2 regions of the Dietzia sp. CH92 genome follow, and region 1 is predicted to be linked to the other one. Evidence: riboswitches for the same ligand, from Rfam matches in the RefSeq annotation. Region 1 holds a riboswitch; the other holds the start of a gene.

Evidence for each region. Region 1 has a riboswitch for thiamine pyrophosphate ahead of RWK90_RS05360 (3-oxoacyl-ACP reductase). Riboswitches for the same ligand answer to the same signal wherever they lie in the genome.
Region 2: linked by a shared signal. The riboswitch ahead of RWK90_RS10460 (LLM class flavin-dependent oxidoreductase) and the one ahead of RWK90_RS05360 (3-oxoacyl-ACP reductase) in region 1 are both predicted to bind thiamine pyrophosphate.

What each region holds. Positions count from the first base shown of each region.
Region 1 is NZ_JAVHXC010000002.1:413,899-425,241, reverse strand. It holds gene RWK90_RS05380 (aspartate dehydrogenase domain-containing protein) at 1-571, opposite strand, end outside; gene RWK90_RS05375 (MOSC domain-containing protein) at 637-1,533, opposite strand; guanidine-III (ykkC-III) riboswitch at 1,615-1,681, shown strand; gene RWK90_RS05370 (multidrug efflux SMR transporter) at 1,692-2,006, shown strand; gene RWK90_RS05365 (SRPBCC family protein) at 2,135-2,611, shown strand; TPP riboswitch at 2,683-2,780, shown strand; gene RWK90_RS05360 (3-oxoacyl-ACP reductase) at 2,910-3,674, shown strand; gene RWK90_RS05355 (hypothetical protein) at 3,807-4,031, opposite strand; gene RWK90_RS05350 (SDR family oxidoreductase) at 4,150-5,049, shown strand; gene RWK90_RS05345 (NDMA-dependent alcohol dehydrogenase) at 5,418-6,530, opposite strand; gene RWK90_RS05340 (aldehyde dehydrogenase family protein) at 6,642-8,171, opposite strand; gene RWK90_RS05335 (helix-turn-helix domain-containing protein) at 8,326-10,023, opposite strand; gene RWK90_RS05330 (helix-turn-helix domain-containing protein) at 10,100-11,038, opposite strand; gene cysD (sulfate adenylyltransferase subunit CysD) at 11,204-11,343, shown strand, end outside.
Region 2 is NZ_JAVHXC010000004.1:225,571-236,913, reverse strand. It holds gene RWK90_RS10470 (nitronate monooxygenase family protein) at 1-369, shown strand, start outside; gene RWK90_RS10465 (PadR family transcriptional regulator) at 374-937, shown strand; gene RWK90_RS10460 (LLM class flavin-dependent oxidoreductase) at 974-2,251, opposite strand; TPP riboswitch at 2,242-2,341, opposite strand; gene RWK90_RS10455 (NAD(P)H-quinone oxidoreductase) at 2,362-3,402, opposite strand; tRNA gene RWK90_RS10450 (tRNA-Ser) at 3,519-3,604, shown strand; gene RWK90_RS10445 (alpha/beta fold hydrolase) at 3,632-4,510, opposite strand; gene RWK90_RS10440 (hypothetical protein) at 4,789-5,475, opposite strand; gene RWK90_RS10435 (MlaD family protein) at 5,552-6,502, opposite strand; gene RWK90_RS10430 (MlaD family protein) at 6,499-7,524, opposite strand; gene RWK90_RS10425 (MlaD family protein) at 7,521-8,621, opposite strand; gene RWK90_RS10420 (MlaD family protein) at 8,624-9,640, opposite strand; gene RWK90_RS10415 (MlaD family protein) at 9,640-10,656, opposite strand; gene RWK90_RS10410 (MlaD family protein) at 10,653-11,343, opposite strand, start outside.

The DNA of each region.
Region 1 (11,343 bases):
GAGCGAGGGCGACGGAGGCGTTGGAGGTGAGGGGGAACTCGAGCGCGGCCTCGCGGGCCGAGCCGCGGAACACCTCGCGAGGTCCGGCGAGCTCGTCGCCCACGTTCAGGGCGGCCGGGGACTTGATGGTGACGTGGCGGACGCGGGCTTCGCCGGTCTCCGCGCGGGCGGCCGCCGCCAGCACGTCCAGACCGCCGATCGCGCCGGCCGGTACGAGGACCCGCCCGGCGTGCGGGCCCGGCGCGGGGAGGGTGCGGGGGTCGTCGTGCCGGGCGAAGACACCGCACGAGCACACGATGATGTCCGTCCCGGTGGCCGTGACCCGCGGGATGTACGCCTCGGCGGCCGCGACGCTGCTGGCCTCGACAACCACGTCGGCCGCGTCGACGGCGGCCTCGATCTCGCTCTCCGTGCTGTTCGATCGGAGCACCGCGCCGAGCCTCGCACCCGGGACCCGGCCCTGCTCGAGCGCCTCGATGACGGCGCCGCCGATCGCGCCGGCGCCGACGACCGCCACCGTCAGTTCTGCTCCGGATGTCGGTCGGGTCGAAGGCGAGGGGAGAGGGGGCATGGCCCCGACCGTACCCAGCCGCGAACGGGCCCGCTCCTCTCCGGACCCGTGGACCAGACCGGAGTTCAGACGAGCTGGACCTCGTCGCCTTCGCGGATCGTGCCCGGAGTGAGAGCGCGCAGGTAGACCCCGAACTTCGAGCCGTTCTCGCGGGCGAGCGACCGCAGGATGCCGCGATCGTGAGGCAGGTCGGCCTGCGGCAGGGTCACCATGCGGCAGCGTGAGATCCGCATGACGACCTCGCATTCCACCTCGCCGACGGCCAGGCGGCGACCCACCCAGTCGAACTCGGGGTGCCCGCCTCCGGGCGCGTCGGCGTCCGCACCCGCGCCGGATCCCTCCGACTCGTGCTGAACGATGATGTTCTTGCGGAACCGGCGGGGATCGATCACCGAGTCCGGAAGCGCGGACTGCAGTGACCGGAGTGCGGTACTGGTCAGCAGCGACAACGGCAGGGCGTCGAAGTACGTGCCGCGCGGGCTGGCGTAGTCCTCCAACTCGGCGAGGACGTCCGCGGGCATCCCCGTGAACTCCGGGAAAGGGTCATCGGGTCCGAGGCCGAGCTGAGACCGCAGGTCCGCCTCGTCGACGGCGAGGCGCCGGTAGTGCTCGTGGTCGTCCGCCGGCCGGCGCGGATGCAGGCTGACCCGCCGACCCAGCGCGGCCGAGAGCAGTTCGTGGACCCGGTCGTCGTCGCTCCGCACCGTCGAACCGTCCGGGAACTCGATCTCGACCGGCGGCGTGGCGTCGGCGAGGGGCTCCTCGAGGTAGCGGGCGTGGAACCGGAGGAGGTCCGCGAGCTTCTTGGCGCTGCGGATCTCACCGGCCTCCTCGTCCCGCACGACCCAGCCACGGTCACCGGGCAACCCCCAGCTCTCGGTCACGGCGGTCTCGGTGATGCGGTCACCCCGCATCGACTTGACGGGGTAACGCCACAGCTCAGAGACCACGCCCACTCTCATGGAGGCCAGCCTAGGTTCCGGGGGCGGCCGTGGTGACGGATCTGACGTTGCCCACCAGGGTGCCGCGTGCGAGCCTGAGAAACAGAGCCCCGGCCCGGGGCCTCCGGACGAGGGGTGCCGTACCCGGTGTGCGACAAGACGGCCCGCAGGAGGCTGTCATGGCGTGGGTCGTACTCGTTCTGTCCGGAGTTCTGGAGGCGGTGTGGGCCACGGCGCTCGGCCGCTCGGAGGGGTTCACGCGACTGTGGCCCTCGGCCGTGTTCGGCGTCGCGTTGGTCGTGAGCATGGTCGGTCTGGCCTACGCGATGCGCGACCTGCCCGTGGGCACCGCGTACGCGGTCTGGGTCGGCATCGGTGCCTCGCTGACCGTCGTCTACGCGATGGTCACCGGTGCGGAACCCGTCTCGGCCGCGAAAGTGCTGTTCCTCGCGATGATCGTCGGCGGCGTGGTCGGACTCAAGGCCGTCAGTTGATCCATCGGGCATGCCCGAAGGGCCGCACGATGTCGTAGCCCGGCCGTACGGTGGGCTGCACCGCACCCGAGCTCGCCGATCCGCCGAGTCCGAGAGCGGGCCGAGTCCACAAGGAAGGTTCTCCTCCTATGACCGCAATCAGCACCGTCGACCGCGGACCACGCGTGGTCGCCCGCAGCGTCACCGTGAACGCACCCGCCGAGGAACTGTTCGCCCTCGTCAACGATCCCCGGAAGCACGGGCTCGTCGACGGCTCCGGAACCGTGCGGGACAACGTCCAGGGGCCGTCGACCCTTCATGCCGGGGCCAAGTTCACCACCGCGATGCGGATGTACGGCGTGCCCTACCGCATCACCTGCACGGTGACCGAATACCGCGACACCCCCACCCGGAAGGTGATCGAGTGGGCGCATCCCGCCGGTCACCGGTGGCGCTGGGAGTTCACCCCGGCCCCGGGCGGGAGGACCGAGGTCGTGGAGAGTTTCGACAACCGGCCGTCCAAGCTGGGGAAGTTCTTCGAGATCGTCGGCGTGGACAAGCAGAACGCGGCGGGCATCACCGAGACGCTGTCGAAGCTCGCGGCGAAGTACGAGACCGCGACGTGATCACGCGCTGACACGCGCTCCACAGATCAGTGCGGGTGCCGCCTGGTCCTCCCGCCCGGTGATCTAAGGTGGTCGGCGACACGGGGTGCTGCCCATCCGGGCGGCTGAGATCACACCCGTCGAACCTGATCTGGGTAGTTCCAGCGAAGGAATGTCGATACGGCGCACACCGCCCGTCACCGCGGGTCGTGGCGCCGCCGCCCGACCACCGCGCACCGGCGTGGTCGACGAGCGGAGCCACATCGTCACCCTCGCCGGGACCACCGGGAAGTGAGTGGCAGTGAACAGCGGACACAGTGTGCGAATCGACGAGCAGGTCGTCCTGGTCACCGGCGGAGCCCGCGGACTCGGTGCAGACATCAGTCGCGCCTTCTCCCGCGAAGGCGCTCTCGTCGTCGTCAACTATCACCGCAGCGAGGCCGCCGCCGACGACCTCGTCCGCGAACTCGGCACCGACCGGACCATCGCCCTCCGCGCCGATGTCACCGACGACGACCAGGTGCGCGCCCTCGTCGACGCCGCGCGCGCCCACTTCGGCGCCCCCGTCACCACGGTCATCAACAACGCGCTCGTCGACTTCTCGTTCAACGGCGACGCCCGCCCCCGCCCCGACGCGCTGACCTGGGGCGATTTCGACGCCCAGTTGCGCGGAGCCGTCAAGGCCACGCTCGCCACCACCCAGGCCACGCTGCCGGGAATGCGGGAGGCCGGCTCCGGACGGATCGTGAACATCGGCACCAACCTGTTCCAGCACCCCGTCGTGCCGTACCACGACTACACCGCCGCCAAGGCCGCCGCGCTGTCCCTGACCCGGACCCTCGCCGCCGACCTCGGACCCGACGGCATCACGGTGAACATGGTCTCCGGCGGACTCCTCCAGACCACCGACGCCAGCGCCGCCACACCCGCCGAGGTGTTCGACCTCATCGCCTCCGGGACCCCACTGCGGCGTGCGATCACCCCGGCCGAGCTCGCCGACGCCGTGCTGTTCTTCGCCTCCCCGTGGGCGCGTGCGGTGACCGGGCAGAACCTCATCGTGGACGGGGGACTGGTCAACGGGTGAGGCCGGGCCGGGCCCTCCGAAATCCGCTACTCCGCCTCGGAATCCGCTACTCCCGTGGAGGTAGCGGATCCGCCGGCGGAGTAGCGGATTGTGTGCTGGACGGGCCGACTGCCCGTTGTGCAGGGTCTCGGATCAGGGAGTGCCGGTGCCCTCGTCGGCGGCGGGGGAGGTGTTGGTGCCGCCGTCGTTGATCTCGAAGCGGGTCCACTTGCCGTCCATGTCGACCTCCATGGCGTACCCGAGCGCGTCGTCCGGGACCTCGACCGTCTTGAACCAGTCGTACGCCTTGGTGTCGTCAGCGAACTCCTTCTCGTCGATCACGTTCTGGTCGGGGTCAATCACGCGGTAACGGGGCATGCTTGCTCCTTCGTCTCGAGGGAAGTCTGCGGTCCTCCGCAGTGTCGGTGATTCGTGGCGAGGTCGCATCCGGACGGGGCGCGTACGGTCGGAATCCCGACGACCCAGGAGGCCTGCCGTGACCACCGATCCGAACGCCCAGCCGCTCATCGACCCCACCACCAAATACGAGGTCGACATCCCCCTGCAGTCGCAGCCCGTACCGGGGCTGGCCTCCGAGCTGGAGCCGCCCGCCGATCACGGCGAGACCTCCTACGTCGGCCACGGAAGACTCACCGGCCGCCGCGCGCTCATCACCGGCGGCGACTCGGGGATCGGCCGCGCGGTGGCGATCGCCTACGCCCGCGAAGGCGCCGACGTGGCGATCGGCTACCTCCCGTCCGAGCAGTCCGACGCCGACGAGGTCGCCCGACTGGTCCGTGAGGCGGGCCGCACCTGCGTCCTGCTGCCCGGCGATGTCGGCGACGAGCAGGTGGCGCGGGGGATCGTCCGCGACGCCGTGGCCGGACTCGGCGGGATCGACGTGCTGGTGCTCAACGCCGCCCGGCAGACGTACGTCGAGAACCTCGAGGACCTCAGCTCCGAGCAGTGGGCGGAGACGATGAACGTCAACATCTCGGCGCCGTTCTGGATGATGCAGGAGGCACTTGGTCATCTGCAGCCGGGCGCGAGCGTCATCTTCACCTCGTCGGTACAGGCGTACACCCCGTCCCCGGGCCTGGTGGACTACGCCACCTCCCGCGCGGCGGTGAACACCATGTCCAAGGCGCTCGCGCAGCAACTCGCGCCGCGGGGGATCCGCGTGAACGCGGTGGCGCCCGGCCCGTTCTGGACGGCGCTGCAGGTGACCGGCGGGCAGAAGCCCGAGAAGCTGCCGTACTTCGGTCAGAAGAACCCTCTCGGCCGCCCCGGCCAGCCGGTCGAGATGGCCGGCGCGTACGTCTACCTGGCCTCGGAGGAGTCCTCGTACACGACCGGCAACACCCTCTCGGTGACCGGCGGTGCGCCCACGCCCTGACGGCGGGCCCTGCAGGGCAGCGCGTGCGGGGCGAACCGGGACTCCGCCGAGGGCATGAACACAGCCGCCCCCGCCGATGGCGTCTGGCGCGCACCGCGGTGCGGGCGAGACGCCATCGGCGGGGGCGGCTGCGGATGTGGCGGGCAGGGGCGGGGGCGAGACGCCATCGGCGGGGGCGGCTGCGGATGTGGCGGGCAGGGGCGGGGGCGGGACGCCATCGGCGGGAGCGGCTGTCGCCGAAATGAGCGACGCGCGCCGCCCAGGGGGGAGGGCGACGCGCGTCGGGGGGAGGAGTCGGTCGGAGGGGGAGGGCGGGGGCGCCGTCCCGCCCGGCCCGGCCGACTCCGGTCTGTGGGCCTACGGCCGGATCAGGTGTCGTGGATGATCACGCCGCGCATGATCTTCCCGTCCTGCAGATCCCGGTAGCCGTCGTTGACCTGGTCGAGCGTGTACGTGGTGGTGATGAGCTCGTCGAGCTTGAGCTTGCCCTCGTCGTACAGGCGCAGGAGCTTGACGATGTCGTACTGCGGGTTGGCGGAGCCGAAGAGCGTGCCCGTGATGGTCTTGCCGAACAGGGCCATCATGGTGCCGCTGACCTGCACGGTCTTGTCGGTCATGTTGCCCAGGCCGGTGATGACCACCCGGCCGCCCTTGCCGATCACGTCGAACGCGTCGGAGACGACCTGCTCCTCAACGGTGCCCACGAGGATCAGCGCCTGGTCGGCCATCTGACCCCAGGTGAGCTTCTCGACCTCGGCGTGGGCCTCGGCCGCGCTCGCGAAGGCGTGGGTGGCGCCGAACCTCAGCGCCTCGTCCCGCTTGAACTGGACGGGGTCCACCACCACGACGTGGCGCGCCCCGGAGTGGACCGCACCCTGCACGGCGTTGATGCCCAGGCCGCCGATGCCGTAGATCACCACGGTGTCGCCCTGGCGCACGCCGCCGGCGTAGACCGAGGTGCCCCAGCCGGACGGCACGCCGCAGCCCACGAGCACGGCCTTGTCGAGCGGCAGCCAGTCGTCGACCTTGACCACCGAGTGCTGCGAGATGACCGACCGTTCGGAGAAGGTGCCGAGCATGCACATGGCGCCGAAGTCCTGGCCGCCCGAGTGGAAGCGGAAGGTGCCGTCGGGCATGTGTCCGTCGAGGATGGTCGCGCCCATGTCGCACAGGTTCTGGCGCCCGGTGGAGCAGTAGCGGCACACGCCGCAGTTGGGGATGAACGAGCACACGACGTGGTCGCCGGGCTTGACCTTGGTGACGCCCTCGCCGACGGCCTCGATGACGCCGGCGCCCTCGTGGCCACCCACGATGGGGAAGCGGGGCGGCAGCGAGCCGTCGGACAGGTGTAGGTCCGAGTGGCACAGGCCGGCGGCCGTGTACTTGATGAGGACCTCGCCGGGGCCGGGGTCGTCCAGGTCGAGCTCGATGATCTCGAACGGCTTGTGGGTGTCGAACAGTACGGCGGCCTTGGTCTTCACGGTGGTGGTCCTTTCGAGGGGCGGGCGCAGGGTGCGGTGGAGAGGGGGGACTCCGGCGTCCCCGGAGTGGTCACGGGGACGCCGGGTCCCGGTCTGGGTGGGCCGGTCGCGTCAGAGCTGGATGTTGACCGAGCGGGTCTGGGTGTACAGGTCCAGGGCGCCGGCGCCGAGTTCGCGGCCCCAGCCGGACTGCTTGAACCCGCCGAACGGCATGGCGGTGTCGAAGCCGTTGTACTGGTTGACCCACACGGATCCGGCCTGGAGGCGGCTGGCCACGTGGTGTGCCTTGGACAGGTCCTTGGTCCAGACGCCGGCGGCGAGGCCGTACACGGAGTCGTTGGCCTGGCGGACGGCGTCGTCGACGTCGGAGAACCGCAGGGCGGCCACGACGGGGCCGAAGATCTCCTCGCGCACGACGCGGTCCTCGGGCTTGACGTCCACGAAGACGGTGGGCTGGATGAAGTATCCGGTGTCACCGTGGCGGGCGCCGCCGGTCAGCGCCCGGCCGCCGTCCTCGATGCCGGCCCGCAGGTAGTAGGAGACCTTGTCGAACTGGTCCTGGTCCACCACCGGCCCGAGCACGGTGTCGGGGTCGAGCCCGTGGCCGATGGGGGCCTGCGCGGCGGCGTCGGCGACCGCCTGGGTGAACTCGTCGTAGATCGAGTCCTCCACGTAGAGGCGCGTGCCGGCGGTGCACGCCTGGCCGTGGTTGAACATCCACGCGGCGACGGAGCCGGCGACGGCGGCGTCCCAGTCGCAGTCGGCGAAGACGATGTTGGCGCTCTTGCCGCCCAGCTCGAGCGACACCTTCTTGAGGTTGCCCTTGGCGGCGTCCACGATGAGCTTGCCGACCTCGGTGGAGCCGGTGAAGGCGACCTTGTCCACGTCGTCGTGGGCGGAGATCGCGGCGCCGGCGTCGCCGAAGCCGGTGATGATGTTGACCACGCCGTCGGGCACGCCGGCCTCCTGGCAGATCTCGCCGAGCAGCAGGGCGGTGAGCGGGGTCTGCTCGGCCGGCTTGAGGACGAGGGTGTTGCCGGTGGCCAGGGCGGGGCCGAGCTTCCAGGCGGCCATGAGCAGCGGGAAGTTCCAGGGGATGATCTGCCCGCACACGCCCACGGGGACGCGCTGGGTGTAGGCGTGGAACTGCTTGTCGCCGGCGAACGGCATGGAAACGGGGACGGTGGAGCCCTCGATCTTGGTGGCCCAGCCGGCGTAGTAGCGGAACACGTCGGCGGCCCAGGCCACGTCGACGGCCGTGGCGATCGCGACGGACTTGCCGTTGTCGAGGGCCTCGATCTGCCCGAACAGTTCGGCCTTGGCGTCCAGCAGGTCGCCGATGCGCCAGAGGATCTGCTCGCGCTCGCGCGGCTTCATGGTGGCCCAGGCGCCGTCGTCGAACGTGCGGCGGGCGGCGGCCACGGCGCGGTCGACGTCCTCGGGCCCACCGTGGGCGACGCGGGTGATCTCGGCGCCGGTGGCGGGGTCGTGGGTGGCGAAGGTGCGGCCGTCGGCGGCGTCGACCCACTGGCCGCCGATGAGCAGGCGGTGGGGGCGGGCGAGGAACTCGCGGGCCTCGGCCCCCAGGCGCTCGTCGACGTGCGCGGTGGAGTCGGTGTCGCGGGAGAGTGTGCCGGTCATGTCTACCTCCGAAGATCCGACCGCCTCATCTGTGAGGCCGGTCACAACCCATCCTGAGGTCGGGCGGAGGCCCCGAGGTGTTCAGATTCTGGACAGCCGCGTGGACACGACCGTCAAGACCGCCACGGCCGCCACGGTCGATGCGGCGGGGGCGTCAGGACAGCCCGAACTCCCGCATGCGGGCGTACAGCGTGGTGCGGCTGATCCCCAGGCGCCGGGCCGCCCGGGAGCGCACGCCGTCGCACTCGGCGAGGGCCGCGACGATCGCGTCGTACTCCCCGCGGGCCAGCTCGCCGGGCCGGGGTGGCCGCGCCGCGCGGGACCGTGACGGCAGCGCGTCCACGTCGAGGCGCCCTGATCCCCGCTGGTCGAGCCGGTCCAGGCAGTCCCCGAGGACCGAGCGCAGCGTCACCAGTCCGTTCGGCAGGTCGAGCACGCAGGCCGCCTCGACGAACCGCGCCGTCACCGTGGGGGGTGGCGTGCCGCGCCGCGCGGCGAGGTCGGCGACCATGGCGCGCACGATCTCGCCGCCCTCGGCGCCGCGTTCGTGCAGGGGCCGGACGGCGGTGCGTCGGTCGCACGTGTCGATGACCGCCCTCACCGCGGGGCGCGGGTCGTCGAGTCCGGTGACGACGACGAGGTGGTCCGCGGCGGACTGCAGGCGCGCCGCCAACCTCCGCAGATCGGCGTCGGCCAACAGGTCGATGTCGTCCAGGATGACGGGCCCGGACAGATCACGGAGGGCGGGCAGTGCGAGTTCCCGCCACGCGGAGGTGGCGTCATCGGATTCCGCGAGTCGGACATGGCGGGCCCGTGGGCCGGCGATCGACCTCGCCGTCGTCGACCTCCCCGACCCGGACGGTCCCACCACGGCGTGGCCCCGCACCACCGTCGCCACCGGGGCGTTCCGGCCCGGTCCCGCGTCGAGCCCGCGGGCCGCGGCGTCGACCACCCGCGCGGCGCGGGGCGTGGGCCCGGGGGCGTCGGGGAACGTCAGGTCCAGCAGGTGGGCACGGCGCCCCACCCGGCTGGCGAGCACGCCCACCGGACCCACGGACAGTTCCACGACGTCGCCCACCTCGTCCCGCTCGACGAGGCGCCGCAGCGTCACGAGGTCCGTGGAGTCGAGCCGCTCGAGGCTCGAGTGCGACGCCAGCACCACCTCGTCGCCGAACGCGCAGGTCGCCGCGTCGCCGGAGCGGGTGCGTTCGACGAACCGGCGCCAGAGTTCACGGTCGTCGGCGCGGGCGGTGTCGACGTAGCGGGCTTCGATGTCCGCGACGATCTTGCGGACGAACGGGGCGAACAGGTGCGAGGCGTCCGCGCTCATGCCGGTGAGGTTGACCGCCCCGACCAGCCTCCGGGTGAGCGGGTCGATGATCGGGTGCCCGTAGCAGACGAAATCGCGCAACAGTTCCGCGAAGTGCTGCTCGCCGTGGATGAAGACCCCGGCGCGGGTCTCGAGGGCGGTGCCGATGCCGTTGTTGCCGACCGTCTCCTCGGTGAGCGTCGCGCCGTCGTCGACACCGCGCCGCAGGAGCATGCGGGAGATCCGCGCGTGGTCGCGGACGGTGCGGATGACCCGGCCCTCGCGGTCGGCCAGCAGGAGGGTGGCGCCGGTGTCCCGCAGGACCGCGTCGAGGCCGTCCATCACCGGGCGCGCCGCCTCGGCCAGGCGGTGGGAGCGCGAGGCACGCGGGTCGGGCGCCCCCGGACGTGCGCTCCGCGGCGTCAGCCCGCTCAGCTCCGACCGGCGCCACGCCAGGCCCAGCGGGTCCGCGGTCGACGCGGAGGGTGCGGCCGGGGGGAGGGGGCCGGAGGGCGCGGCGGACGGACGGATGATGTCGGGCACGGGCACCTCCGGGAGCGCGCGAGGGATGTGATCTACACCATACGGGCGCGCCGCCGGGGCCACCGCGCGTCGCGGGTCAGGGGTGGCGCGCCGCGTGCGCCGGGTGCACCAGGTGGTCGGGCAGGCCGGCCGTGCGCGGCGTCGGCGGGCCCGAGGCGAGGCGCGCGGACACCGCGTCCGCGCACCCGGTGACGGCCTCCACGGCGCGGGCGACGGCGCGGCCCGTCATGCGCCGGCCCGGGGCGACCGCCACGGATCCCACGGCCCGCCCGTCGGCCCGGAGCACGGGCGCGGCGATCGAGGCGACGGAGAGGTCCGCGGTCGCGTCGAGCTCGGCGTCGGTGACGTCGATCTCCGACAGTTCGACGAACAGCTCGGACACCCGGTCGCGGACCAGCGCGCCGATGCCCGAGGTCTCCAGCGAGTCGGCCATCCGCAGCAGCTCGCGGCGGGCGGGGGTGAGCCGCTCGATCGACCAGCCGCGGCGCGCGATCTGCGGCAGCACCACCTCGAGGCGGTCGCGCGCCGCCGGGGTGAGTCCCGTGGCCCCGGCCAGCCACCGACGCTGCTCGGTCAGGGGCATGCGCGCGGCCAGCTCGCGGGCGAAGGGGGCGCGCACGGGGACCACGTGTCCGACGGGCATGACCTCGCGCGACGCGGTGCGCATGCCGGCGCCGACCGAGTCGACGACCTCGGCCATGCCGTCCCGGACCTCGAAGACCACCCCCGCGATCCCGGTGGCGTCCGCGAGCGTCTCGAGCGGTTGGCGGGCGGCCCGGACCAGATCGACCTCACCGGCGAGCGCCGTGCCCACCGCGCGCAGCTCCGGGCCGGCCCGCCACCCGCCGCCCGTCTTCTCCGCCCAGCCCTGCGCGTCCATCTCCGCGATCACGGCGTGCAGCGTGGACCGACTCGCCCCGGTGAGCCGCGCGATCTCCGCCAGGGGCAGGGGAGGTCCGTCGGTGGCGAGCGCTCGCACCACGGAGAGCACCCGGCGGGTCGGTTCGTGTCGCATAGCCGTGATCCTATGTCGACTATCCGACAGGGCGGGGGTGATTCGGTTCACCGAGATGGAAAAGCGACCCTCCCGGGCGCAGGATGGTCCAGACGCCCGGAGGTAGACAGACCGGTCTGCCCAGCTGTCCGGTCCGCCGGTTCAGCCCACGACACTGGAGGTCGCATGACGACGAGGTCGGCGGTGACGCTCTCGCATCTCGACGCGCTCGAGGCGGAGTCCGTCCACATCTTCCGCGAGGTAGCCGCGCAGTTCGAACGCCCGGGGATGCTGTTCTCCGGCGGCAAGGACTCGGTGGTGATGTT
Region 2 (11,343 bases), on a different contig from region 1:
GGCTCGGCGTTCCTCGCGACCGAGGAGTCCCGTGCCACCGACGCCTACAAGCAGATGATCGTCGACAGCACCGCGGACGACATCGTCTACAGCAACCTCTTCACCGGCATCCACGGCAACTATCTGCGCGGCAGCATCGAGGCCGCGGGGCTCGACCCGGACGGCCTGCCGGAGTCCGACCCCTCGGCCATGGACTTCGGCTCCGGGGGCGCGTCCGATTCCAAGGCGTGGCGGGACATCTGGGGCGCGGGTCAGGGCGTGGGCGCGGTCCGCGGGACCGGGACCGTCCGCGACCTGGTCGACCGCCTGCGCGGCGAGTACGTCGAGGCCCTCGACGAGCTCACCTCCGGCATTACCGCGCTGCGCTGAACCGGTGTCGCTGAAGTTCGCGATCCTCACGTCGCTCACCGAACGGGACGGCAGCGGGATCGAGCTCGCCCGACGCTTCGACAGGTCGATCGGCTACTTCTGGCCCGCCACCCACCAGCAGATCTACCGCGAGCTCGACAAGCTCGCCGCGGCCGGCCTCATCCGCGAACTCCCGCAGGACGGACCGCCCCGCCGCGGCCAGCCCCGGCGGTTCGCGGTCACCGACGACGGCCGCCGGTCGTTGATCGACTGGATCGGTGAGGACGACGCCCCGGACGTGACGCGGTCGACCCTCGCGGTCCGCGTCCGGGCCGCCGCCGCGACGGGCCGGACCGACGAGGTGCGCCGGGCGCTCGAGCACCACCGCCGTCGGCGGCAGGAGAATCTCGAGCGCAACCTCGAGATCGAACAGCGGGACTTCTCCGCCGTCGACCCGTCGGACCCTCGCGGCGTCCTGCAGCACCGCGTCCTCACCCTGGGCATCGAGGAGGAACGGACCTGGCTGCGGTGGTGCGACGAGACGCTGGAGGCGCTCGACCGACTCCCGGCGCGGGCCGACGGCCGCTGACGCCGTGACGACGGCGGCGGCCCCCGCCGAGGCGGCCTACCGGGCGAGCAGCTCCCGGAGAGTCGACGCCCCGTCGTAGCTCGTGCGGAACAGTCCGCGGCGCTGCAGGACCGGGATCACGTGGTCCACGAACTCCTCGAGCCCGTCCGGGTAGCCGGGCGGCATGAGGTTGAACCCGTCCGCCGCGCCCACCCGGTACCAGCGTTCGATCTCGTCGGCGATCGACTCCGGGGTGCCGATCATCGTGCAGTGACCGCCGCCCGCGGCGAGGGTGCCCAGCAGCTCGCGCACCGTGGGGGAGTCCTTGCGGACGATCCGCAGGATCGTCTCGTAGCGCCCCTGCGGCCCCGTGAACTCCGACAGCGGCGGGAGGGCCGGGACGGGGGCGTCGAGCTCCCACCCCGAGCAGTCCTGGCCGGTGAACATGGACAGCTGCGCGAGTGACTCCTCCACGGGCAGCAGAGCGTCGAGGTCGGCTTTCTTGCGTCTGGCCTCGGCCTCGGTCGAGCCCACGTACGTGACGAGCCCCGGCATGATGACCAGGCCATCCCCGGCGCGGCCCGCGGCCCGGGCACGACGCCTCACATCCGAGCCGTACGCCGACGCCGCCTCGTCGTCGTACGCCACGGCGTAGATCCCCTCGGCGTACCGGGCCGCCAGGTCCCGGCCCGGCCCGGACGAGCCCGCCTGGAACAGCACCGGCCGGCCCTGCGGCGAGCGGGGCACGGTGAGCGGCCCGTCCACCAGGAAGTGCTCGCCGCGGTGGTGCACCGGCCGGACCTTCGCCGGGTCGGCCCACAGTCCGGCCCGGTCCAGGAGCAGCGCGTCGGCATCCCACGAGTCCCACAAGGCCAGCGCGGCCTCGACGAACTCCTCGGCCCGCTCGTACCGCTCGGTGTGCCCGGGCAGTGCCTCCATCCCGTGATTGCGGGCCTCGGCGTCGAACATCGAGGTCACCACGTTCCAACCGACCCGCCCGCCGCTGATGTGGTCCAGGGAAGCGAGCATGCGCGCGGCGTGGAACGGGGTGAAGAACGTCGTGGACACCGTGCTCACCAGACCGACGTGTTCCGTGGCCCGGGCCATCGCCGACAGGGCGGTCAGCGGCTCCAGGAACCACCACGAGCCGCTGGCCGGGTCACCCACCGAGTGGCCGTCGGCGAAGAACACCGCGTCGAGGCAGCCCCGCTCCGCCGTCCGCGCGAGCTCCTCCCAGTACGCGATGTCGCCGAGGCGCTCCACAGGGGAGCCGGGGCGGCGCCACGCGGCGGAATGGTGGCCGCAGCCGAAGAGGAACGCATTGAAATGCAGCATGAGGACATCCCTTCGCCGGAACTACCCGGAGCAGGTTCAACGGGTCTCATCTCAGCCGCCCCCTTCTGGGCGGCACCCCGTGTCGTGTCCTCGACCTTAGAGGGTGGCGTTCAGTCCAGGGTCAACAGGATCTTGCCGTGGGACTCCCCGGACTCCAGCAACGCCAGGGCCTCGGCGGCGCGGGCCATCGGGATCTCCCGCGAGACGCGCGTGGTGACATCGCCGGCGGCGACCATCGGCCACACCTGGTCCACGACCTCGCGGCAGATGCCGGACTTCCCGCCCGGGCCGTCCACGGGACGCGCCCGGAGGTTCGTGGCGAGGACGCCGGCCCTCCTGGGCAGCAACGCGCCCAGGTTGAGCTCCCCCTTCACCCCGCCCTGGAGTCCGATGACGATCACGCGACCGTCCGGCGCCAGGGAGGAGATGTTCCGCTCGAGGTACTTCGCGCCCATCACGTCCAGGACCAGATCGACGCCACGGCCCCGCTCGTCGTCGTCGGTCCATTCCCTCACCCGGTCGACGAAGTCCTCCTCCCGGTAGTCGATCACCAGGTCGGCGCCCAGCTCCCGACACATCCGCACCTTCTCCGGGCCACCGGCCGTCGTGGCCACCCGGGCGCCCAGGGCGCGGCAGACCTGGATCGCGTGGGACCCGATGCCCCCCGCGCCCCCGTGGATGAGCACCCGCGGCGCCCCCAGCTCCACCTCGCCCCAGTGGGCGTCCGCGGCGAGGAGCCCGCGGCCGAGGCCGCCCGTCATGGCGAGGTTCGACCACACCGTGCACGCCACCTCGGGAAGGGACGCCGCCTCGTGCAGCGAGACCCCCGCCGGAACGGGCATGACCTGGCCCGCGGGCACCGCGACCTTCTCGGCGTACCCGCCGCCGGCGAGCAGCGCGCACACCTCGTCGCCCACGGCGAGGCCCTCCACGCCCTCACCGACCGCCGAGATCCGGCCCGAGCACTCGAGTCCCAGGATCTCCGAGGCGCCCGGCGGGGGAGGATAGTGGCCCTTGGTCTGCAGCAGGTCGGCCCGGTTGACGGCCGAGGCCGCCACGTCGATGAGCACCTCGCCCTCGGCGGGGACCGGGTCGGGGACCTCGGTCAGGTGCAGGGAGTCGGGACCGTTCTCGTACGCGATGGCCTTCATGCCCTCGACCGTAGCCGGACTGCGTGCGGGCGGGTCGGGTGAACTAGCATGGGCCACGCCGTACAGCGTGGTTCCACGTGGAACCACGCGGCCGCGCGTGTCGCGGCTCACGGCGGGGAAGTGTGGCAGAGCGGCCGAATGCACTCGCCTTGAAAGCGAGCGTGCCTGAACAGCACCGGGGGTTCAAATCCCTCCACTTCCGCAGAGGCGGCGGCCCACCGCGGTGGGCTCAGGCGGTGGTCTCGCGCAGGTCCGAGGCCGAGACGTAACGGATGATCTCCAGCACGCGCGTGTACGAGCGGGACTTGCCGGACACGATCGAGGTGTGGTCCTCGTCCTCGAACATGACGGCCTTGGCCCGCCCGCCTCGGCGGGTGACCTCGTCCACGTAGCGGAGCGAGTTCTCCGGCGCCACGGTCACGTCCTGCCGTCCGTGGAGGGCGATGACCGGGGTGCCCGTGTCGATGTTCTGGATGGGGTCGACCGACGTGTACCGACTCGGCACCTCGTCGGGCGTGCCGCCGAGGGCCGTGACGATCCTGTCGTCACCGTGGGTGGCGGCGTACACCATGTCCAGCGGTCCCGCGATGGAGATGACCCGGGTGGGGCGGAATCGCGGGCTGGCCCCGACCTCGCCGTCCTCGAGCAGGTGCCGGGTGCCGGCCCAGACCGCGAGCTGAGCGCCGGCGCTGTGCCCCACCACCACCTCGTCATCGGTGGTGATCTGGGGGAACTTCTTGTCGACCTCGCTCACGTGGTCGAGAGCATCGGCCACGTCGCGGAAGGTGATGGGCCACCCGCCGCCCGAACCGACACGGCGGTACTCGATGTTGTAGACCGCCATCCCGCGACTGGCCAGTTCGCGCGCGAGGTGGTCGAACGAGCCCGCGCCGATCTCCTTCTGCCAGGAACCGCCGTGGATGAGCACGGCCAGGGGGATGGAATCCACCTTCTGGTCGCCCGCCGGGAGGTAGAGGTCGGCCCAGTTCTGGTCGGGGTCCGGCGAGGGGTAACGCGTGGGGTACTCGAACCGCTGGACCATCACCTCGTCCAGGCGCACCGGTCCGGCGAACGTCGGTTCCACCGCGGGCGCCGCGGTCGTCGTCATGCAGCCGGCCAGGCCCAGCGCCCCGAGAGTCAGGGCTGCGCCGAGGGCGGCCGTGCGTCTGGATCTGCCGGGGGTTCTTCTCTGCACCGTGACCACTTCCTCAGGAGTAAATAAGGCTACAAATCCTTTTTCTCCTCGTGGACACGTCAGCTAGGTGCACGTTTGTGGCCGGGTAGTCGGAGAGTGAAACCTATCTTACAAAGTTCCGGGCCGTTTTGAAGCGGGGGGTGCCCCCGGGATCTCCGTGCCGTCGGGCGCAGCCGGGCCGGGGTGGGGTTTCACCGGCCTCCCGGCCGCGGTGCCTCCGCCCCGGGCGCGGGATCGCCGTCCGCGTCACCCGCGGCCGTGTCATCCGCGCCGGGGAGGCCCGCACCCACGCCTCCTACGTCGGTGATGGTCCAGTCCGAGGCGCGGTCCATCGTCACGGTGTACGTGGCCGTGGCCGCCACGCCCTCCCGGGTCTGCTTGCTCCGCGACGTCATGTCCACGAAGACCTGGACGACGAACGTGTCGCCGTCGTTCTCCGACACCTCCGCGGCGAGCAGGCGTGCGGTGGAGGTGTACTCCATCCGCGTGAGCCACGGGCCCACGACGTCGACGGCCGCCTCGAGCTTGGGGGCCAGTTGATCGCTCACACCCGCGGTGAGGGCGTCACGCCACCCGTCGAGGTCCTCGTGATCGACCGCGGACACCGCCATCGCGTACTCGGAGGCAACCTCCTCGGCCGCGGCCTCGGTGTCGAGCCGACCCTGTAGCTGCGCGAGCTGGTCGCCCGAGTCGTCGGTGGCCCACAGGGTGGCGAAGACGGCGGCGGCGACGAGCGCCACGAAGGCCACCACGGAGAGGACCCGGACCGACCGCCACCACGGCGTCGTCCGCCGCGCGGCGCCCACGTCGGGGGCGGGCTGCTCGGTGTCAGCCCGTTCGGCGGTGGCGGGTCCGGTCGTGGGCTCGGTGTCGGCCATGGTGCGGCTCCTCTGGACGGATCGTCAGGACGGCGGGCTGGGCTGGCGGTGTGCGGACGCGGCGTCCGCGACCGGGTCAGCGGGGCATGGTCACGGTGAAGCGCACGGCGTCGTCCGGCGCGGTCGCGATCGCGTTCTCGAGCAGGGTGGCGATGTCGAGGTTCGCGACCGTCGGACCCACCGCACCTGTGACGGGCCGGAGCGCGTCGCCGATCGCCCCCACCTCGGGCGCGAGCGTGCCCAGAACCCGGTAGAGCTGTTCCTGCTCGTCGCGCCACGAGCCGAGGATCTCGTCGCCCTTGAGGACAGCGGACCCCTCGAAGAGATACTCGTAGGACACCCCCAGAGTGTCGCCGAACCGGTCCAACATCGGGGGTGCCTCCGTGAGCGTGGGGCGGACCCAGTCGACGTCGCCCATCACCGTGGCGAAGTCGCGCAGCACCCGGTCCAGGGAACCCTCGTGGCGGGAGAGGGTGAGCAGCAGCAGCTCCGCGCCCCGCTGGGCCTCGGGCAGGGTCGCCTCGAGTCCGTCGACGGTCCGCGACAACGTCTCCACCATGCTGCGGATCGACTCGGCATCGGTCTGGTCCAGCAGGTCGGAGGTGGAGGACAGGAGCTCCGGGACGGAGGTCGGCAGGACGACCTGCTCGGTGAGGACCGCCCCGTCCTGGATGTACGGGCCCTCCGTCGTGTCGGGGAGCAGCGAGAACACCGGCTCGCCGAGGGTCGACAGGTTCTCGACCCGCATCCGCGACTCCACCGGGATGCGGTACCCGGAGTCGTAGGAGATCCGGAGCCGGACCGCGCCGGGGACGCCGTCGACCGACTCGATCCGGCCTATCGGCACGCCGCGGTAGACGACGTCCGAGCCGGTGCGCAGGCCGCCCGCGTCGCGGAGGTCGACCGTCGCGTGGGTCCGCTCGACGGTCGGTTCCAGTCGGAGGACACCGAGCGCCAGGTAGGCACTGCCGACGACCATGACGAGGAACAGTCCGAGCGCCGAGAGCCACAGCGGGATGCGGGTCACGGGATCGCCCCCACCATGCGGAGCAGGACCAACCCGTCCTTGGCGGGCTGCCCGGGGTCACCGACCACCGAGACGGACCGGATGTCGACCCCGGGGCCCAGGAGGAACGGCGTGATCTTGTCCTCGACGAGCCTGGTCATGTCGCCGAGGTTCCCCCGCATCTCGTAGGCGGTCGGCGACGGTTCGCGCAGCAGGGGCGCGAGGATCTCGAGGTTGCGGTTGATGTGCGGCATCCGCGGGATGAGCCACTCCAGGCCGGAGACCAGGGTGTTGACGTCGATGACGATGTTGAGTACGGCGTCCATGAAGTACGGGACGCGTTCGAGCCGGTACCGGGCGGTGTCGGAGAAGATGAACTCCATCTCGTCACGGGTCTCCATCAGTCGACGGGACAGGCCGTCGGTCGCGGTGACGATCCGGTCGATCTGGTCCAGGTTGGCCGCCGCGTCGCCCAGGTCCTCCGAGATGTGGCCCGCGAGTGCGGCGGTCTCGGCGGGGTCCTCGGGCAGCACCTCGTTGATCTGGTCGATCGACTTCTCCAGCTGCATGAGGCTGCCTCCGTTGACGAACATGGCGATCCGGTCGAGCATCGCCTCGATCTGGGGGCCGGGGTCCGTGTGGCTCAGCGGGATGGTGTCGCCGTCCCCGAGCGCCTCGCCGGTCTCCGCGGGCATGAGCGCGATGTAGATGTCGCCGAGGAGTGTGGACTGCCGGAGTTCGGCCCGGGTGCCGCGGGGGAATCGCACGGTGTCCCGGATGTCGACGTGGGCGATCGCGCGCTCGGGTTCGAGGGTGATCCCGTCCAGCGAACCGATGCTGATCCCGCCGCTGCGGACGTCGGCGCCCGCGGGCAGGCTGAGCAGGGAGGCGAATTCCAGGTCGAGCCGGTACGTGGGGCCGCTGACGCCGCTGCCCGGGAGTGCGTGATCGCTCGGGTCGAAGCTGCACCCGGCCAGCGCGAGGATCGCGGCGAGCGGTGCCGCGAGCAGGCCGACGAGTCGCCGGCGTCGTGGCGCGGTCATGGGGCCTCCCCGATGGTCGAGAACAGCAGCTGGGGCAGGGGCGCGGTCACCGTGTGCGGTGAGTCGGCGGCGCAGTCACGGAGGCCGGCGGCGTGCAGGGCACCGCAGACCGCGGGTGCGTCGGGGACCGACAACCGGACGTGGGGCGGGGCGTAGTCCACGGTGACGGCACCCGGGCGGGAGCCGACCATTGTCTCCGCCAGGTGGATGACCCCGGGGATCGCCCGGAACAACTCCTCCGACTCCTCGACCCGCGCGCGGACCATCGTCAGGGTCGGGATCGTGGTCTCGAGCGCGCTGAGGGCCTCGCCCATGTGCTCGTTGAACAGCCGGTCCATCGGGTCGACCGCCAGGGACAGTTTCTCGACGAGGATCTTGGCCACGACCAGCATCTGCTCGATGCCGGCCAGCCCCGGGGCGAAGGTCTGGGCGGTGGTCTTGACGTCGTCCCAGTTCGTGGTGACCATCGTGCTGAGCTCGGCCGAGTTGTCGAGGAGCAGGCCGACGTTGAGCATGAACTCGTCCGACCCGGACAGCAGGTCGGCGAGGTCGCGCAGTTCGCGGTTGAGGGTGGGGCCGAGGGAGTCGAACTCGCTGCCCGCCCGACGGAGGGTGGTCTCCAACGGGGCCTGCCCGTCCGGTCCCTCCTCGGTCATCTCGCGGACGAGTTCGGAGAACGAGCCGAGGGCCTGGGACACGGTGACTGGAGTGCGGGTCCGTGAGGTGTCGATGCAGGTGTCCTCGTCGAGCGTGGGCCCGGGCATGGGGTCGGCGTCCACGAGTTCGACGCGACGGTCGGTGAGGACGGAGGCGTGGGTGATCACCGCTCCCGTGTCGGCGGGCAGGTCGCGGTTCTCGAGGCGCATCTCGACGCGGACCCGGGGCCCTTCCGGCTCGATGGTGTCCACCTTGCCCACGGGGATCCCGCGGATGGTGACGGGTGAGTCGGGGAACAGCCCGTAGCTGGCGTCGAAGTAGGCGCACACGGTGGTGCCGCCGCGGGTGGGGTCGAGTACGGCCGCGCCGGTCACCACGAGGGCACCGGTGGCGACGAGGGCGAGCGCCGCGCGCATCGCGCCGGTTCCGAGCCTGCTCACGGTCAGCACCTCATCCCTGGTTGCGGAAGGCAGACCGCGGGGCGGTCGAGGGTGAGCCCGCTCTGGTCGATGAGCGCGCGGCCCTCGGGCCCGGCGACCGCGGACAGGTCGCGAACGGTGTCGGCCGCCGAGTCGAGCATCTGCTCGGTGGATTTCCGCAGTTCGTCGGCCGAGCGGGTCGCCTCCTTGAGGTGCGGGATGATCGGCTCGACCTTGCCGGCGTAGGGGCCGGACAGGAAGTCGAACAACAGTCCGGACAGTCCGGCGAGCCCGTCGGCGAAGGTCTTGACGTCGTCGGCGGCGGCGAGCAGCTGGGGACCCAGCACGGCGTAACCGCGGATGATCTCCAATGCCAGCTCCTGGTTGGCGTTGACGGTGCCCAGGTACTCGTTGGACAGGGAGAGCAGGTCCTCGACCTGTGTCTTCTGGCGGGCCATCACGTTCATCACCGTCTCGATGTCGGTGACCGTCGTCTCGATCGCGCCGGGGGAGTCCTCGAGGGAGCGGGCGGTGGCGTCGAGCGCACGTCGGAGCTCCGCGGTGTCGAGTTCGGCGATCACGGCGTCGGCCTCGGCGAACATGTCCGCCACGAGGAACGGGAGCTGGGCCCGCTCCGGCGGGATGGGGTCGGTCAGGGGGTCGTCGCCGGCCGGGAGCAGCGCCACGTAGAGGCCGCCGACCGGCGTGAGCATGCGGACGGAGACCGAGGTCCGGTCGCCGATGAAGTGGTCGGAGTCGACCGTGAACTCGACGTCCACGTGGTCGTCGTCGAGCCGGAGTGACTCGACCTCACCCACGGGGATGCCGGCGATCCGCACGTCGTCCCCGGCGGCCAGTCCGCCGGACTCGGGGATCTCGAGCACGTAGCGGTCGGTTCCGGGCGGGCGGAGGTAGAGGCCGCCGACCACGGCGACGATCGCGACGAGCACCACGGCGCCCACGACGGCCCACCACATCTGGGTGCGGGGGTCGGCGTCCTCGGCGCCGAAGTCCAGGCGCCCGAAGGTTCTCGTGCGCATCAGGGCGTCTCCTCGCAGACCACGAGGTGCCGGCCCTGGAGCAGGACCTCGGCCTCGATCGGGACGGGCACCCCGCCGCTGCTGCACTGCAGCTGCGGGTCGGACCTGGGGATGAGGGCGTTGATGCCGCCGAGGATCCCGGGCAGCCGGCGGTAGGCCTCGATCACGGGGGCGGGGTCGGCGTAGCTCTCGTCGGTGCGGCGGATGAAGTCGTCGTGCCGGTCGGTGGCGCCGAGGCCGATCCGCGAGAGCACGTCGACGGTCTCTCCGATCTGGGTGAACTCGACCGCGCCCAGCTCGACGAGCTGGAGGAACTCGCCGAGGCGGGTGACGAGCGGGGTGAAGATCGAGTGGAACACCTCGAGCATGTTCTGCAGGTTCCCGGAGCGGCCGCGCAGCTGGGCGTCGAGCGAGGTGAGGTTGTCGAGGATCGTGCTCATGAGCAGGGCGCGGTCCTCGGCGTAGGTCGCCAGGGTGGCGATGTCGCGCAGGACCGGGGTGGGGCTGGTCTCGCTGCCCTCGACGAGTGCGGCGACGTTGGTGGCGAGGCTGTTGTACACGGCGGGGTCGGTCTCGCGCAGCAGGGGTTTGAGGCCGTTGAACACGGTGGTGATGTCGAACGAGTCGACGGTGTTGGTGACGGGGTGGTCGGGGTCGAGTTCGGGGGCGCCGGGGTCGCCGAGTTCCAGTTCGAGGTAGCGCTGGCCGGTGAGGTTCTGCATCTTCACCAGCAGGCGGTCGGATTCGCGCAGTCGGTAGTCGTCCTGCAGGGTGAGGTCGACCACGGCCCGGTAGTCGTCGGAGAGGGAGATGTCGGTGATCTTGCCGACCTGGACACCGCGCAGGCGGACGTCGGCGTTCTCCCTGAGGCCGAACACGTCGCCGAAGACGGCCTGGTAGCGGGTGGTGGAGCCGTCGACGGGCCGTTGGATGGCCTGCACGATGAGGGCGATCACCGCCACCACGACGAGGAACACCACGGCGAGCCTGATCGCGGCCTGGCGGGACGTGGTCACGGGGCACCTCCGGTGGTCTGCAGCGGCACCTGGAACGCGGGGAACGACTCCAGCACCACGTCGACGCCGAGCGTGACCCGGTCCCCGTCCCGGTGCAGGACGCCGTCGGCGCTGTCGATCGCGCGGGAGAGGTGGTCGGGGCGGACGTCGGCGAGGGCGTGGTTGAGCGGGATGAGGATGTCCAACAGCATGTCGACCGTGCCGTCGAGCGGTTCGAGGGAACTGGCGAGGTTGCCCGACAGCGCCAGGACGAGGTTGGAGACCTCGGTGATGGTGGCGGCGGCCTGCCGGGTGCGGGCGTCGTCGTCGAGCTCCTCGACCGAGGAGATGTCGTAGAGCACCCCCAGGGCGGACGGGGTGACGGCCTCGACGCCTTCCGCGATGTCGCCGGACTTGCGCAGCACCTCGGCCAGGGGTTCGTTCTGTGTCCGGGCGACGTTGCGCAGGACCAGGAGCGCGGAGGCGAGCAGGGGTGCCATCTGGTTGGTCATGTCGGCCGAGCTGTGCAGGGCCCGGGACAGGTCGGTGGTCACCACGTCGAGCATGAGTCGGCCCGAGTCGCGCAGCACGGTGGTGACCGTGTGGTCGGGGACGTCGCCGAGGTGCAGGGTCGCCCCGGGGGTGACGGGCGCGCCGCCGGGCTGGGGGATCAGTTCGAAGGCGGTGGAGCCGAACACGTTGGAGGAG